3 regions of the Thermaerobacillus caldiproteolyticus genome follow, and region 1 is predicted to be linked to each of the others. Evidence: a T-box and tRNA genes for the amino acid it is inferred to sense, from the RefSeq annotation. Region 1 holds a T-box; the other regions hold tRNA genes.
The links. The T-box of region 1 lies ahead of serS (serine--tRNA ligase). A T-box ahead of a tRNA ligase gene usually reads a tRNA of that ligase, here a tRNA-Ser.

Region 1 (5,719 bases):
TTATTGATGAAAACGGTGTTTTAAAGGGATTAATTACGATTAAAGATATTGAAAAAGTTATCGAGTTTCCGAATTCTGCGAAAGATGCACAAGGCCGTTTACTAGTTGGGGCAGCTGTCGGCGTAACAGCTGATACGATGATTCGCGTGAAAAAACTTGTAGAAGCAAATGTAGACGTTATTGTTGTTGATACGGCTCATGGGCATTCAAAAGGTGTCCTTGAAACGGTTCGCAAAATTCGTGAGCAATATCCAAAACTCAATATTATTGCTGGAAATGTCGCGACAGCGGAGGCGACACGCGACCTGATTGAGGCGGGAGCTAACATTATCAAAGTCGGAATTGGACCTGGTTCCATCTGTACGACGCGTGTTGTTGCAGGTGTCGGAGTACCGCAAATTACCGCGATTTATGACTGTGCAACAGAGGCGCGCAAATACGGCGTCCCAATTATTGCAGACGGCGGCATTAAATATTCTGGAGATATCGTTAAAGCATTAGCGGCAGGAGCTCATGCTGTTATGTTAGGAAGCCTTTTAGCTGGCGTATCAGAAAGTCCAGGAGAAACAGAAATTTATCAAGGAAGACGGTTTAAAGTATATCGCGGTATGGGTTCTGTGGCGGCGATGGAAAAAGGAAGTAAAGACCGCTACTTCCAAGAGGACAACAAAAAATTCGTTCCTGAAGGAATTGAGGGACGCGTTCCGTATAAAGGGCCGCTTGCCGATACAATTTACCAACTTGTTGGTGGTTTACGATCAGGTATGGGATATTGCGGCACGAAAAACTTAGAAGAATTGCGTGAAAAAACACAATTTATCCGTATGACAGGTGCTGGGTTACGTGAAAGCCATCCACATGATGTACAAATTACGAAAGAAGCACCAAACTATTCAATTTCTTAATTCTTATAGCGGTATGTTTCATATCATGCAGGGAAAGATTCATTAATAACTAGAGGCTCACGGTGTTATATGTCTATTTACCTAACTTGGGCGGAGGAAGGTTCCTCCGTCTATTTTTTTGTACAAGAGTGTGTTACAATAACGTTTGTGTGAGGAGGGAAGAACAGTGAAATGTCTAGGATGCAAAAGCATGATTGTTAGCTTTTTAGTAGTTTTTTTATTTGCAAGTATATTCCCATTTGGCAAAGCGAGCGCGGCCCAAGACCCGTTGAACATTGAAGCAGACGCGGCCATTCTTGTTGATGCAAAAACAGGAAGAATTTTATACCAAAAAAATATTGATACGGTTCTTGGAATTGCTAGTATGACAAAAATGATGACAGAATATCTGTTATTAGAAGCGATTAAGGAAAAACGAGTAAAATGGGATCAACAATATACACCAAGCGATTACGTGTATAGACTTTCCCAAGACCGCGATTTATCGAATGTCCCTTTAAGAAAAGATGGGAAATATACTGTTCATGAGCTTTATGAAGCGATGGCGATCTATTCAGCGAATGCAGCGACTGTTGCCATTGCCGAAATTGTCGCTGGTTCAGAAGAAAATTTTGTGAAAATGATGAATGAAAAAGCGAAAAAACTAGGTCTTAAAGGCTATAAATTTGTGAATGCAACAGGATTAAGCAACAAAGATTTACAAGGATTCCATCCAGGTGGAACAAATGAGCATGAGGAAAATGTGATGTCTGCCCGTGCTGTTGCTACATTAGCTTATCATTTATTGAAAGAATACCCACAAGTGTTAGAGACAGCAAGCATTTCGAAAAAAACATTTCGAGAAGGAACAGACGATCAAATTAAAATGGAAAACTGGAACTGGATGTTACCAGGGCTAGTTTATTCGTATGAGGGTGTAGATGGCCTCAAAACGGGTTATACCGATTTTGCTGGCTACTGCTTTACAGGAACAGCGGAGAGAAATGGCGTTCGTTTTATTACAGTAGTAATGAATGCAAAAAGCGGTGGAAAATCAACCATTGAGGCACGATTCGAACAAACGAGAAAGTTGCTTGATTATGGGTTCAGCAATTACTCGTTAAAAGAAATTTATCCGGCGGGTTACAAGCTGAAAGGAAAGTCTACATTGCCTGTTGTAAAAGGAAAAGAAAAGTCCGTAGTCATTGCAACGAAAAAGCCGCTTTCTCTTGTAGTGAAGAATGGGGAAGAAAAAAATTATCAACCCGTGTATGTGATTGATAAAAAGAAATTAACTAGCGATGGAGAATTGACAGCACCAGTTAAAAAAGGTGAAAAAGTTGGATATATGACTATAAAATATGCTGGCGAAAATAATTACGGTTATTTAAGTCCGGAAATGGAAAACAATGCTAAAGTTGATTTAGTTACTACGAAAAGCGTGGAAAAAGCAAACTGGTTTGTACTTACGATGAGAGGAATCGGTGGACTATTCGGTGATGTTTGGACAAGTGTTGTGAAAATGGTAAAAGGTTGGTTCTAAAAAGCTCCTTTTTAAAAGGGAGCTTTTTCTATTGTGATTTTTTAAAAAATTGAGGTAAAATAAAAAAATGTAATCAAGATTCTTTATTGTGAATTTCGGTATTTTCCAGTACAATTATCACAATATGACTACATAACGTAACTAGGAGGAATTACAAGTGGCAATTACAGGGACAGAACGTGTAAAGCGCGGTATGGCAGAAATGCAAAAAGGCGGCGTCATCATGGATGTTGTGAATGCGGAGCAAGCAAAAATTGCAGAAGCGGCTGGAGCAGTGGCGGTAATGGCTTTAGAGCGTGTACCAGCTGACATTCGTGCTGCTGGCGGTGTTGCTCGCATGGCTGATCCGACCGTTATTGAAGAAGTAATGAAAGCTGTATCTATTCCAGTAATGGCGAAAGCACGTATCGGTCATTATGTCGAAGCTCGTGTTCTTGAAGCATTAGGTGTTGACTATATTGACGAAAGTGAAGTACTAACTCCTGCGGATGAAGAATTCCATATTGATAAGCGGCAATTTACTGTTCCATTTGTTTGTGGATGCCGCGACTTAGGTGAGGCTGCACGTCGCATTGCTGAAGGTGCGTCCATGCTTCGAACAAAAGGAGAACCGGGCACAGGAAATATTGTGGAAGCGGTGCGTCATATGCGAAAAGTGAACGCCCAAGTACGTAAAGTAGTCAGCATGAGTGAAGATGAACTAATGACAGAAGCAAAAAATTTAGGGGCTCCATTTGAAGTATTGTTAGAAATTAAACGATTAGGTCGTCTTCCTGTCGTCAACTTTGCCGCAGGTGGCGTCGCGACTCCTGCTGACGCAGCGTTAATGATGCATTTAGGCGCAGACGGTGTATTTGTTGGTTCTGGTATTTTTAAGTCCGAGAATCCGGAAAAATATGCACGAGCGATCGTAGAAGCAACCACGCATTATGAAGATTATGAATTAATTGCCCATCTTTCTAAAGGATTAGGGGGAGCGATGCGAGGCATTGATATTTCATCATTGTTACCAGAACAACGTATGCAAGAGCGTGGCTGGTAATTAAAGGGGTAGACATTATGGTGAAAATCGGAGTTTTAGGCTTGCAAGGTGCGGTTCGAGAACATGTAAGATCTATTGAAGCGTGCGGTGCAGAAGCGATTGTGATTAAAAAAGTAGAGCAATTAGAGGATATTGATGGCCTTATCATTCCAGGTGGCGAAAGCACAACAATGCGCCGCTTGATGGACAAGTACGGATTTATCGAGCTGCTAAAAGAGTTTGCATCCAAAGGAAAGCCGATGTTTGGTACTTGTGCTGGCTTGATCATTTTAGCCAAGCGAATTGTTGGTTATGAGGAGTCACACCTTGGTTTAATGGATATCACGGTAGAACGCAATTCATTTGGCCGCCAACGGGAAAGCTTCGAGGCGGAGCTTTCGATTGCCGGAATTGCAGATAACTTTGTTGGAGTATTTATTCGTGCTCCACATATTGTCGAAGTCGGCGAGGATGTAGAAATTTTGGCAAAACACGAAGACCGTATCGTCGCAGCAAGACAGGGACAGTTTTTAGGATGTTCCTTCCATCCGGAATTAACTGACGATCATCGCATTACTCAATACTTTATTAATATGGTGAAGGAAGCAAAGGCATAAAAGGGTTGAAAGTTGTTAAAACTTATAGTACATTGTTTTTACAAAAGACCGATTCTGAAAATTGGATAGCGCTAAAACGATGAAAGGAACTAGTAGCAAGACCGTTTCTCTTCAGAGAGTCGGTGGGTGGTGCAAACCGATGGGAAACACTTGTGAATCCATCCTTGAGTAAAATGCCGAACGCGTAAGAGCAAGTAAGCATTTTCGGCTTCAAGCCGTTATCCGTTTGAGCGGAAGACGTTTTGTCTTCAAGTAGGGTGGCAACGCGGGGTACTCTCGTCCCTTTTTAAGGGGACGAGAGTTTTTATTTGAAAAAAAGAAAAGGGAGGAAGGAAAAATGTTAGACATAAAATTTTTACGCGCCAATTTTCAAGAAGTAAAAGAGAAACTTAAACATCGCGGGGAAGATTTAACTGACTTTACGCGTTTTGAAGAATTAGACAGCAAGCGTCGCCAATTAATTGCGAAAGCAGAAGAATTAAAAAATAAGCGTAATGAAGTGTCACAACAAATTGCTGTTTTAAAGCGTGAGAAAAAAGATGCCGACCATCTTATTGCTGAAATGCGCGAAGTCGGGGATCGTATTAAAGTGTTAGATGATGAACTTCGTCAAGTAGAAGAAGAGTTACAAACGCTATTGTTATCTATTCCAAATATTCCACATGAGTCAGTACCGGTTGGTGAATCCGAAGAGGATAACGTGGAAATCCGAAAATGGGGAGAGCCCCGTCAATTTTCGTTTGAACCGAAGCCGCATTGGGAAATTGCTGATCAACTCGGAATTTTAGACTTTGAGCGTGCAGCAAAAGTAACGGGAAGCAGATTTGTCTTTTATAAAGGGTTGGGGGCCCGTTTAGAGCGCGCATTGATTAACTTTATGATTGATCTACACGTAGAGGAGCATGGCTATCAAGAAGTATTGCCTCCGTATCTTGTCAATCGTGCCAGCATGACAGGAACAGGACAGTTACCAAAGTTTGAAGAAGACGCGTTTCGTATTGAAAGCGAAGATTACTTTTTAATTCCAACTGCGGAAGTTCCTGTGACGAACTTGCATCGAGATGAAATTTTGTCAGCGGAAGATTTACCGATTAATTATGTTGCTTATAGCGCATGTTTCCGCTCTGAAGCTGGCTCTGCTGGCCGCGATACAAGGGGGCTCATTCGCCAGCATCAATTTAATAAAGTAGAGCTTGTGAAATTTGTAAAACCGGAAGATTCATATGAAGAGTTGGAAAAATTAACAAGTCATGCAGAAAGAGTATTACAATTGCTTGGATTGCCTTACCGCGTCATGAGCATGTGTACAGGGGATTTAGGATTTACGGCAGCGAAAAAATACGATATTGAAGTATGGCTTCCAAGCTATGGAACGTACCGTGAAATTTCTTCTTGTAGCAATTTTGAGGCGTTTCAAGCTCGCCGCGCGAACATTCGCTTCCGCCGTGATCCGAAAGCAAAACCAGAACATGTTCATACTCTTAATGGTTCGGGTTTAGCGATTGGGAGAACGGTCGCAGCGATTTTAGAAAACTATCAACAAGAAGATGGAACAGTTATTATTCCTGAAGTATTGCGCCCTTACATGGGAAATAAAGAAGTTATTCAATAACGCTTAGCTCTTATTATTCCAAAACATCTCTCGCTTTTAAGT
Region 2 (5,719 bases), 610 kb from region 1:
TTGGTGCAATTACTTAGAGTAAAATCAATGATTCGATATTTCCCACCAAACGGGACTGCTGGTTTCGCAAGATTTTTCGTTAATGAGCTTAAGCGGCTACCTTGCCCTCCGGCCAACAGCATAGCGACGCACTTTTTCTTTACCATCACTGTTTCTCTCCCCTCGTTTTCTCATCGGTCGTAAAATCGAAATGCCAAACGGCGGAATAGTCATGCGAACATGATATGGTTTTCCATGAAACGGCTCTTCTATAGCCATCATAGGTTTTTTATTGATGCAACCTGTTCCTCCAAATAGCTCTGCATCACTGTTGATCGCCTCTTTATAGGTGGCAAGTAAAGGGACTCCTACCTTGTAGTCATGATAAACTTTGTTTGTGAAATTACAAACAACAATCAGGATATCATCAGCTTGTGCCCCTTTGCGAATAAATGAAAAAATACTTTGTTCAGCATTATGGACATCTATCCATTCGAAACCTTTCGGAGAATGATCCAGTTCATAGAGCGGCTTATGGCGCTTATAAAATTTTAGTAGCTCTTTAACATATGCATTCATTTTTCGATGCATGTCAAAATCAAATAACATCCAGTCCAGTTGTTCTAAATCCTTCCATTCATCAAATTGTCCAAATTCTCCACCCATAAACAACAATTTTTTCCCGGGATGTGTAAGCAAATATCCATACAGCAAACGCAATTGCGCAAACTTTTCCTCATACGTTCCCGGCATTTTGTTCAGTAACGATCTTTTCCCATGCACTACTTCATCATGAGAAAACGGCAAAATAAAATTTTCTGAATACGTATATAATAGCGAAAATGTTACTTTGTGATGCACATGTTGGCGATGTTCCGGCGCTGTTTCCATATATGTTAACATATCGTTCATCCAGCCCATGTTCCATTTGTAGTTAAAACCTAACCCACCTTCATACGTTGGTGCCGTGACGCGCGGCCAATCTGTAGAATCTTCCGCAATCATTAAAATGGCTGGGTCATATGCAAAGACCGTTTCATTTAACTTTTGTAAAAACTCTACCGCGTACGGATTTTTATGTAACGCGTCACTGTTTGGCCAGTATAACATATTCGCTACCGCATCAACACGAAATCCATCCACATGAAAATATTCCATCCAAAATAATGCATTCGAAATCAAAAAACTGCGAACTTCAGGCTTTCCTAAATCAAAATTTGCCGTTCCCCATACGGAATTTTCCCGATCTTGCATATTCGCATATTCATACGTTGGTTCCCCATCAAACATATATAACCCATGAGCATCTTTACAAAAATGTCCAGGAACCCAATCCAAAATCACTCCGATCCCCTGCTGATGACAGCGATCAATAAACATCATTAAATCATGAGGCGTACCGTAACGGCTCGTTGCTGAATAATATCCCGTTCCTTGATATCCCCATGAACGGTCAAACGGATGCTCCACTAAAGGCAACAGTTCGATATGAGTAAACCCTTGCTCCAGAACATAAGGAATTAACTCATCGGCAAGTTCTTGATATGTATAAAAACGCCCATCTTCTTTCTTTTTCCACGAGCCTAGATGTATCTCATAAATAAACAGCGGTTGATCGTAAATTCGTTTTCGCCGCTTTTTTCGCTGCCAAGCCTGGTCGTTCCATTTATAACCTCTCAGATTGTAAACAATCGAAGCTGTATTCGGGCGCAATTCCGAATAAAATGCATATGGATCTGCTTTCAAAAAAACATCCCCATGTCTAGTAATAATTTCATACTTGTATAGATGACCTTCTAGATTTTCAGGAATAAAAATTGTCCATACCCCTTGTTCGCTTACTTTAATAAGGTCAAAATTCACACCATTCCAGTCATTAAAACTTCCGACTAATCGAACTTCGCGAGCATGTGGTGCCCACACACAAAATCGTGTTCCAGTGACACCATTCTCTTCGATGACATGTGCACCAAACAGCTCATAACTTTTATATAAGCTCCCCTCATGGAACAAATGAATCTCAAAATCCGTTGGACTTGTTGCGATCAAAGAGCATCGCATCCTTTCCTAAAATTTTTTACAGTTGATACATATATTCCACATCAAGAATTAAATTCCTTGATAAAAACTTTTATATTTTTTGACAACTTTCAACACAAAAAAAGAGAATCAACATATTTTATACATAAAATCGATTGCATTTTAGAAAGAAATTATTTATAATTAATATTAGATAATAATAATTATAAAAGAGGTGTCCTATGGTTCAATACGATTATCATCATCTTCCTCACGTAAAAGTACAAACAAAATCAAAGAGAACTTTATGGATTACTCTGATCTTAACTTTATGTTTTACATTGCTCGAAATAGTGGGAGGCTTCCTTTCGAATTCCCTTGCATTACTTTCTGATTCGGCTCATATGGCCTCTGACGTGTTGGCTCTTGGCCTTAGCATGGTTGCTCTTTATTTAGCAACACGACCGCCAAATAAAACATTCACATTTGGATATTTGCGTTTTGAAATCATTGCATCATTTTTAAATGGTCTTACTCTGGCAGTCATTGCCGTGGGAATTTTTATAGAGGGGATTCAACGTTTCATTCATCCTGAACACATCAATTTCCGATTAATGCTAACCATTGCGTCAATTGGATTGCTCGTGAATCTTATATTGACCATTGTTCTTAGCCGAAGTACAAAAGAAGAAGAAAACTTAAACGTCAAAAGTGCGCTATGGCATTTTATCGGAGACCTTCTCAGTTCTATCGGGGTCATTATATCAGCCATCGTCATCTACTTCACTGATTTCTATTTTTTCGATCCATTCATAAGTATGGTTATTGGTGCAATCATCTTTATAGGCGGCGCTAAAATCATTCGTGAATCGTATCTCATCCTAATGGACTCTGTCCCAGAAAAATTCGATCTTGAAAAAATCCGTGCGGACATTCACCGCGTAGAGGGAGTAGAGGACGTACATGACATGCATCTATGGGCTATTTCATCGGATCATTACTCATTGACAGCCCATGTTTTTGTGAATGAAAACATTCAACCTCTTTGTATCATCCTAGCAATCAACGAGATGTTAGAAAAAAAATACGGGATTAAACATACAACCATTCAAATTGAACATGCTTCGCTTCATCATCACGGGGAGTATGGAAAGCAATTTTTGCGTCGAAAATTAGAAAATTAACTTATCCACCACTTCACTGGATTTTAGGGAGAATTTATAACGGACAGCAGGAAAAGAATGAGAAGCCAGATAATCTGTTTTTATAATGAATGGCAGTATAAAATTATATAGACATGTTTTTTCCAAATATTAGCCATAACGGTTGGAGTAAAACTAAATCGGGATATGATGCAATTCCGCACTTTCATATAATGAGGGTGAGGCGAGGAGACATATTCATTTATGGAAAGACGAATATTTAATAGCATAAAATCCCTACGTAAAAAAGATGTTGCTATAGAAGCAAACAAGAAAAGGAGTATAAGGTAATAACTAAGATGAAAAGTCACTTATAGTGGAGAGCCGGGAAGATGAATCCCTCTTCTCCCTAACTTTTTTCATTACTATATGTAGAGAACACTATACACTGATAAAGTTAAAATCTAAATCCCTTTACCTCCATATTATCAGCGCCTCTTGTAGAGTTCACCGCCTCTCTCCAAGTAATCAACGAAACAGTGACAATCAAGATGATTCCCGGCCTCCTTCATGATGTTTAATTTTATCGGATCTTGAAGTTTGTATAGCTCTTCACTCTATATTACTCTTTGGAAGTCTTGAATGCTTTTGCATAAAGCTAGTTGATATGATTTCTCTGAAGTTCGAAGTTCAGATCTCGCCTTACATCTATACCGCAAAAAGAAAAAGCACCGTGATTATGTATCACGGTGCTTTTTAAAATGACCCGTACGGGATTCGAACCCGTGTTACCGCCGTGAAAGGGCGGTGTCTTAACCACTTGACCAACGGGCCAGAACATATAAAATCTGCCTGCATGGCGGAGAAGGCGGGATTTGAACCCGCGCGCCGCAAAAACGCGACCTAACGGTTTAGCAAACCGTCCCCTTCAGCCACTTGGGTACTTCTCCATATGGCTCCGCAAGTAGGATTCGAACCTACGACCTACCGGTTAACAGCCGGTTGCTCTACCGCTGAGCTATTGCGGAATATTTATAAAAAATTGATCTTCATTCTTTAATAAGCTTTTTACACAGTTGTCCATCTCTCAATAAGTCAATTTAACGAGAATATGATAAAGTGATTTAATATGGTGGGCCTAAGTGGACTTGAACCACCGACCTCACGCTTATCAGGCGTGCGCTCTAACCAGCTGAGCTATAGGCCCGTTTCGAAAAGCGGGTGATGGGAATCGAACCCACGACATCAGCTTGGAAGGCTGAGGTTTTACCACTAAACTACACCCGCATAGAATAGTTTTAGTAGGGCGACTAGTGGGAATCGAACCCACGCATGCCAGAGCCACAATCTGGTGCGTTAACCACTTCGCCATAGCCGCCATCAAATGGTGCCGGCTGCAGGACTTGAACCCGCAACCTACTGATTACAAGTCAGTTGCTCTACCAATTGAGCTAAGCCGGCAAAATTTGCAGCCAGTTTGGATATACTCACTAAATCGATCAATATTGACTATAAAAATGGTGGCTCGGGACGGAATCGAACCGCCGACACAAGGATTTTCAGTCCTTTGCTCTACCGACTGAGCTACCGAGCCATTATTGAGCATTAACATATGATATATGGCGGTCCCGACGGGACTCGAACCCGCGATCTCCTGCGTGACAGGCAGGCATGTTAACCACTACACTACGGGACCAATTTCATTGGTTGCGGGGACAGGATTTGAACCTGCGACCTTCGGGTTATGAGCCCGACGAGCTACCAGACTGCTCCACCCCGCGGTAATCAAAGGATTGTAGAATGGCGGAGGAGGAGGGATTCGAACCCCCGCGCGCCTTTCGACGCCTCTCGGTTTTCAAGACCGACCCCTTCAGCCAGACTTGGGTACTCCTCCATATATTTTACTAACATGGTGGACCTTGTAGGACTCGAACCTACGACCGGACGGTTATGAGCCGTCTGCTCTAACCAGCTGAGCTAAAGGTCCGAATCTTTTAATGGTAGCGGCGGAGGGAATCGAACCCCCGACCTCACGGGTATGAACCGTACGCTCTAGCCAGCTGAGCTACGCCGCCACAAGGACAAATTATGGTGGAGCCTATCGGGATCGAACCGATGACCTCCTGCGTGCAAAGCAGGCGCTCTCCCAGCTGAGCTAAGGCCCCTTTTTTATATCCAAATGATCGGGAAGACAGGATTCGAACCTGCGACCCCATGGTCCCAAACCATGTGCTCTACCAAGCTGAGCTACTTCCCGCTCCGATAAATGGCGCGCTCGAGAGGATTCGAACCCCTAACCTTCTGATCCGTAGTCAGATGCTCTATCCAATTGAGCTACGAGCGCACATGCCGAGGGCCGGACTCGAACCGGCACGGTAGTCACCTACCGCAGGATTTTAAGTCCTGTGCGTCTGCCAATTCCGCCACCCCGGCGATGTATGGAGCGGAAGACGGGACTCGAACCCGCGACCCCCACCTTGGCAAGGTGGTGTTCTACCACTGAACTACTTCCGCACGTCTTGCGAGGATGGTGCGGGTGGAGGGACTTGAACCCCCACGCCGTGAGGCGCCAGATCCTA
Region 3 (3,790 bases), 530 kb from region 1:
TTGACAAGTCGTATGATGAATGCTGAATCAGATTTTTTAATGAGGAATCGTGTGAGGATAAAATAAAAAAGGATTCCTACATCTCGCAGGAATCCTTGATACATCGTTATTTTCCCTATTTTCAGTGCCGATGGTGGGAGTCGAACCCACACTCCCAGAGGGAACACGATTTTGAGTCGTGCGCGTCTGCCAGTTCCGCCACATCGGCATGTTAAAATTAACAACAAGAAGATTATAGTAGATATAGTAACATTAGTCAAGCTTTTTCAGTGCCGAGGGCCGGACTCGAACCGGCACGGTAGTCACCTACCGCAGGATTTTAAGTCCTGTGCGTCTGCCAATTCCGCCACCCCGGCGAAATATTGTTTCAATGGAGGCGGCACCCGGATTCGAACCGGGGGTAAAGGTTTTGCAGACCTCTGCCTTACCACTTGGCTATGCCGCCATCTAAGCGGAAGACGGGACTCGAACCCGCGACCCCCACCTTGGCAAGGTGGTGTTCTACCACTGAACTACTTCCGCAATTGGCTGGGGTAGCTGGATTCGAACCAACGCATCACGGAGTCAAAGTCCGTTGCCTTACCGCTTGGCTATACCCCAATGAATGTTTATATAAATGGGGCGACTAGTGGGAATCGAACCCACGCATGCCAGAGCCACAATCTGGTGCGTTAACCACTTCGCCATAGCCGCCATCTTATCTGCATTTGGCAGGGGCAGTAGGAATCGAACCCACACCGGAGGTTTTGGAGACCTCTGTTCTACCATTAAACTATGCCCCTAAACATGGTGGAGGGGGACGGATTCGAACCGCCGAACCCACTGGGAGCGGATTTACAGTCCGCCGCGTTTGGCCACTTCGCTACCCCTCCATTAGCTATTAATAATGCCGACTGCAGGACTTGAACCCGCAACCTACTGATTACGATTCAGTTGCTCTACCAATTGAGCTAAGTCGGCAAAGCATTATGAATCATAAAAAAATTTAATTTTACTTTTATATAAAAATGGTGGCTCGGGACGGAATCGAACCGCCGACACAAGGATTTTCAGTCCTTTGCTCTACCGACTGAGCTACCGAGCCATTATTAATTATTGAATATGGCGGTCCCGACGGGACTCGAACCCGCGATCTCCTGCGTGACAGGCAGGCATGTTAACCACTACACTACGGGACCAATTTTATTGGTTGCGGGGGCAGGATTTGAACCTGCGACCTTCGGGTTATGAGCCCGACGAGCTACCAGACTGCTCCACCCCGCGATGATAATTTATGGTGGAGGATGACGGGATCGAACCGCCGACCCCTTGCTTGTAAGGCAAGTGCTCTCCCAGCTGAGCTAATCCTCCAAACAACAAAGAAAGTGACCCGTACGGGATTCGAACCCGTGTTACCGCCGTGAAAGGGCGGTGTCTTAACCACTTGACCAACGGGCCATTATAATATAGCGACGGAGAGCAAGGGATTCGAACCCTTGAGGCGCTGTTAAACGCCTACACGATTTCCAATCGTGCTCCTTCGACCACTCGGACAGCTCTCCAAGTTGGCTCCGCAGGCAGGATTCGAACCTGCGACCAATCGGTTAACAGCCGATTGCTCTACCACTGAGCTACTGCGGAACGATTAGATCTGCCTAGCGACGACCTACTCTCGCAGGGGCGCTGGCCCCAACTACCATCGGCGCTGGAGAGCTTAACTTCCGTGTTCGGGATGGGAACGGGTGTGACCTCTCCGCCATTGTCACTAGGCAAGATATCGAATTGGACAAGTATGATTATAACGAACCTATCGGTTCTGTCAAGAACTTTTTTTGTTCTCTCAAAACTAGATAACCGATATCCATGCAAAGAAGCGAACGCTCGGCTTCACCTTTTTCTTGGTTAAGTCCTCGATCGATTAGTATCCGTCAGCTCCACGTGTCGCCACGCTTCCACCTCGGACCTATCAACCTCGTCATCTTCGAGGGATCTTACTCGCTTGACGCGATGGGAAATCTCATCTTGAGGGGGGCTTCACGCTTAGATGCTTTCAGCGCTTATCCCTTCCGCACATAGCTACCCAGCGGTGCCCCTGGCGGGACAACTGGTACACCAGCGGTGCGTCCATCCCGGTCCTCTCGTACTAAGGACAGCTCCTCTCAAATTTCCTACGCCCGCGACGGATAGGGACCGAACTGTCTCACGACGTTCTGAACCCAGCTCGCGTACCGCTTTAATGGGCGAACAGCCCAACCCTTGGGACCGACTACAGCCCCAGGATGCGATGAGCCGACATCGAGGTGCCAAACCTCCCCGTCGATGTGGACTCTTGGGGGAGATAAGCCTGTTATCCCCGGGGTAGCTTTTATCCGTTGAGCGATGGCCCTTCCATGCGGAACCACCGGATCACTAAGCCCGACTTTCGTCCCTGCTCGACTTGTAGGTCTCGCAGTCAAGCTCCCTTCTGCCTTTGCACTCTACGAATGATTTCCAACCATTCTGAGGGAACCTTTGGGCGCCTCCGTTACTCTTTGGGAGGCGACCGCCCCAGTCAAACTGCCCACCTGACACTGTCTCCCACCCCGATCAGGGGTGCGGGTTAGAATTTCAATACCGCCAGGGTGGTATCCCACCGTCGCCTCCACCGAAGCTGGCGCTCCGGCTTCTCAGGCTCCCACCTATCCTGTACAAGCGATACCAAAATTCAATATCAGGCTGCAGTAAAGCTCCACGGGGTCTTTCCGTCCTGTCGCGGGTAACCTGCATCTTCACAGGTACTATAATTTCACCGGGTCTCTCGTTGAGACAGTGCCCAAGTCGTTACACCTTTCGTGCGGGTCGGAACTTACCCGACAAGGAATTTCGCTACCTTAGGACCGTTATAGTTACGGCCGCCGTTTACTGGGGCTTCGGTTCGCACCTTCGCGTAAGCTAAGCGCTCCCCTTAACCTTCCAGCACCGGGCAGGTGTCAGCCCCTATACTTCGCCTTACGGCTTCGCAGAGACCTGTGTTTTTGTTAAACAGTCGCTTGGGCCTTTTCACTGCGGCTCTCTCGGGCTTGAGACCCAAGAGAGCACCCCTTCTCCCGAAGTTACGGGGTCATTTTGCCGAGTTCCTTAACGAGAGTTCTCCCGAGCACCTTAGGATTCTCTCCTCGCCTACCTGTGTCGGTTTGCGGTACGGGCACCTCTCACCTCGCTAGAGGCTTTTCTTGGCAGTGTGGAATCAGGGACTTCGGTACTTTTATTCCCTCGCCATCACAGCTTCGCCTTACGGCAAGCGGATTTGCCTACTTGCCAGCCTCACTGCTTGGGCGCGCTCAACCAGTCGCGCGCTTCCCCTATCCTCCTGCGTCCCCCCATTGCTCAAACGGTGAGGAGGTGGTACAGGAATCTCTACCTGTTGTCCATCGCCTACGCCTTTCGGCCTCAGCTTAGGTCCCGACTAACCCTGAGCGGACGAGCCTTCCTCAGGAAACCTTAGGCTTTCGGTGCAGAGGATTCTCACCTCTGTTTTCGCTACTCATACCGGCATTCTCACTTCTAAGCGCTCCACTAGTCCTTCCGGTCTAGCTTCGACGCCCTTAGAACGCTCCCCTACCGATGACGTAAGTCATCCCACAGCTTCGGTGGTACGTTTAGCCCCGGTACATTTTCGGCGCAGAGTCACTCGACCAGTGAGCTATTACGCACTCTTTAAATGGTGGCTGCTTCTAAGCCAACATCCTGGTTGTCTGGGCAACTCCACATCCTTTTCCACTTAACGTACACTTGGGGACCTTAGCTGGTGATCTGGGCTGTTTCCCTTTTG

Region 2: it encodes a tRNA-Ser, which carries the amino acid that the T-box ahead of serS (serine--tRNA ligase) is inferred to sense. The anticodon was not compared.
Region 3: it encodes a tRNA-Ser, which carries the amino acid that the T-box ahead of serS (serine--tRNA ligase) is inferred to sense. The anticodon was not compared.

What each region holds. Positions count from the first base shown of each region.
Region 1 covers NZ_CP064060.1:3,147,477-3,153,195, forward strand. The annotation lists gene guaB (IMP dehydrogenase) at 1-905, shown strand, start outside; gene ISX45_RS15695 (serine hydrolase) at 1,096-2,427, shown strand; gene pdxS (pyridoxal 5'-phosphate synthase lyase subunit PdxS) at 2,585-3,469, shown strand; gene pdxT (pyridoxal 5'-phosphate synthase glutaminase subunit PdxT) at 3,487-4,065, shown strand; T-box leader at 4,136-4,352, shown strand; gene serS (serine--tRNA ligase) at 4,403-5,677, shown strand.
Region 2 covers NZ_CP064060.1:2,540,433-2,546,151, forward strand. The annotation lists gene ISX45_RS12705 (glucose-1-phosphate adenylyltransferase) at 1-146, opposite strand, end outside; gene glgB (1,4-alpha-glucan branching enzyme) at 97-2,028, opposite strand; gene ISX45_RS12715 (cation diffusion facilitator family transporter) at 2,241-3,182, shown strand; tRNA gene ISX45_RS12720 (tRNA-Glu) at 3,903-3,974, opposite strand; tRNA gene ISX45_RS12725 (tRNA-Ser) at 3,998-4,090, opposite strand; tRNA gene ISX45_RS12730 (tRNA-Asn) at 4,094-4,168, opposite strand; tRNA gene ISX45_RS12735 (tRNA-Ile) at 4,271-4,347, opposite strand; tRNA gene ISX45_RS12740 (tRNA-Gly) at 4,357-4,427, opposite strand; tRNA gene ISX45_RS12745 (tRNA-His) at 4,446-4,518, opposite strand; tRNA gene ISX45_RS12750 (tRNA-Thr) at 4,526-4,601, opposite strand; tRNA gene ISX45_RS12755 (tRNA-Phe) at 4,659-4,734, opposite strand; tRNA gene ISX45_RS12760 (tRNA-Asp) at 4,761-4,836, opposite strand; tRNA gene ISX45_RS12765 (tRNA-Met) at 4,845-4,921, opposite strand; tRNA gene ISX45_RS12770 (tRNA-Ser) at 4,942-5,034, opposite strand; tRNA gene ISX45_RS12775 (tRNA-Ile) at 5,051-5,127, opposite strand; tRNA gene ISX45_RS12780 (tRNA-Met) at 5,139-5,215, opposite strand; tRNA gene ISX45_RS12785 (tRNA-Ala) at 5,230-5,305, opposite strand; tRNA gene ISX45_RS12790 (tRNA-Pro) at 5,324-5,397, opposite strand; tRNA gene ISX45_RS12795 (tRNA-Arg) at 5,408-5,484, opposite strand; tRNA gene ISX45_RS12800 (tRNA-Leu) at 5,488-5,573, opposite strand; tRNA gene ISX45_RS12805 (tRNA-Gly) at 5,580-5,654, opposite strand; tRNA gene ISX45_RS12810 (tRNA-Leu) at 5,669-5,719, opposite strand, start outside.
Region 3 covers NZ_CP064060.1:3,682,848-3,686,637, reverse strand. The annotation lists tRNA gene ISX45_RS18620 (tRNA-Leu) at 126-208, opposite strand; tRNA gene ISX45_RS18615 (tRNA-Leu) at 271-356, opposite strand; tRNA gene ISX45_RS18610 (tRNA-Cys) at 372-445, opposite strand; tRNA gene ISX45_RS18605 (tRNA-Gly) at 451-522, opposite strand; tRNA gene ISX45_RS18600 (tRNA-Gln) at 526-600, opposite strand; tRNA gene ISX45_RS18595 (tRNA-His) at 618-693, opposite strand; tRNA gene ISX45_RS18590 (tRNA-Trp) at 709-782, opposite strand; tRNA gene ISX45_RS18585 (tRNA-Tyr) at 788-872, opposite strand; tRNA gene ISX45_RS18580 (tRNA-Thr) at 888-960, opposite strand; tRNA gene ISX45_RS18575 (tRNA-Phe) at 1,009-1,084, opposite strand; tRNA gene ISX45_RS18570 (tRNA-Asp) at 1,103-1,178, opposite strand; tRNA gene ISX45_RS18565 (tRNA-Met) at 1,187-1,263, opposite strand; tRNA gene ISX45_RS18560 (tRNA-Val) at 1,275-1,350, opposite strand; tRNA gene ISX45_RS18555 (tRNA-Glu) at 1,366-1,437, opposite strand; tRNA gene ISX45_RS18550 (tRNA-Ser) at 1,453-1,541, opposite strand; tRNA gene ISX45_RS18545 (tRNA-Asn) at 1,546-1,620, opposite strand; rRNA gene rrf (5S ribosomal RNA) at 1,633-1,749, opposite strand; rRNA gene ISX45_RS18535 (23S ribosomal RNA) at 1,878-3,790, opposite strand, start outside.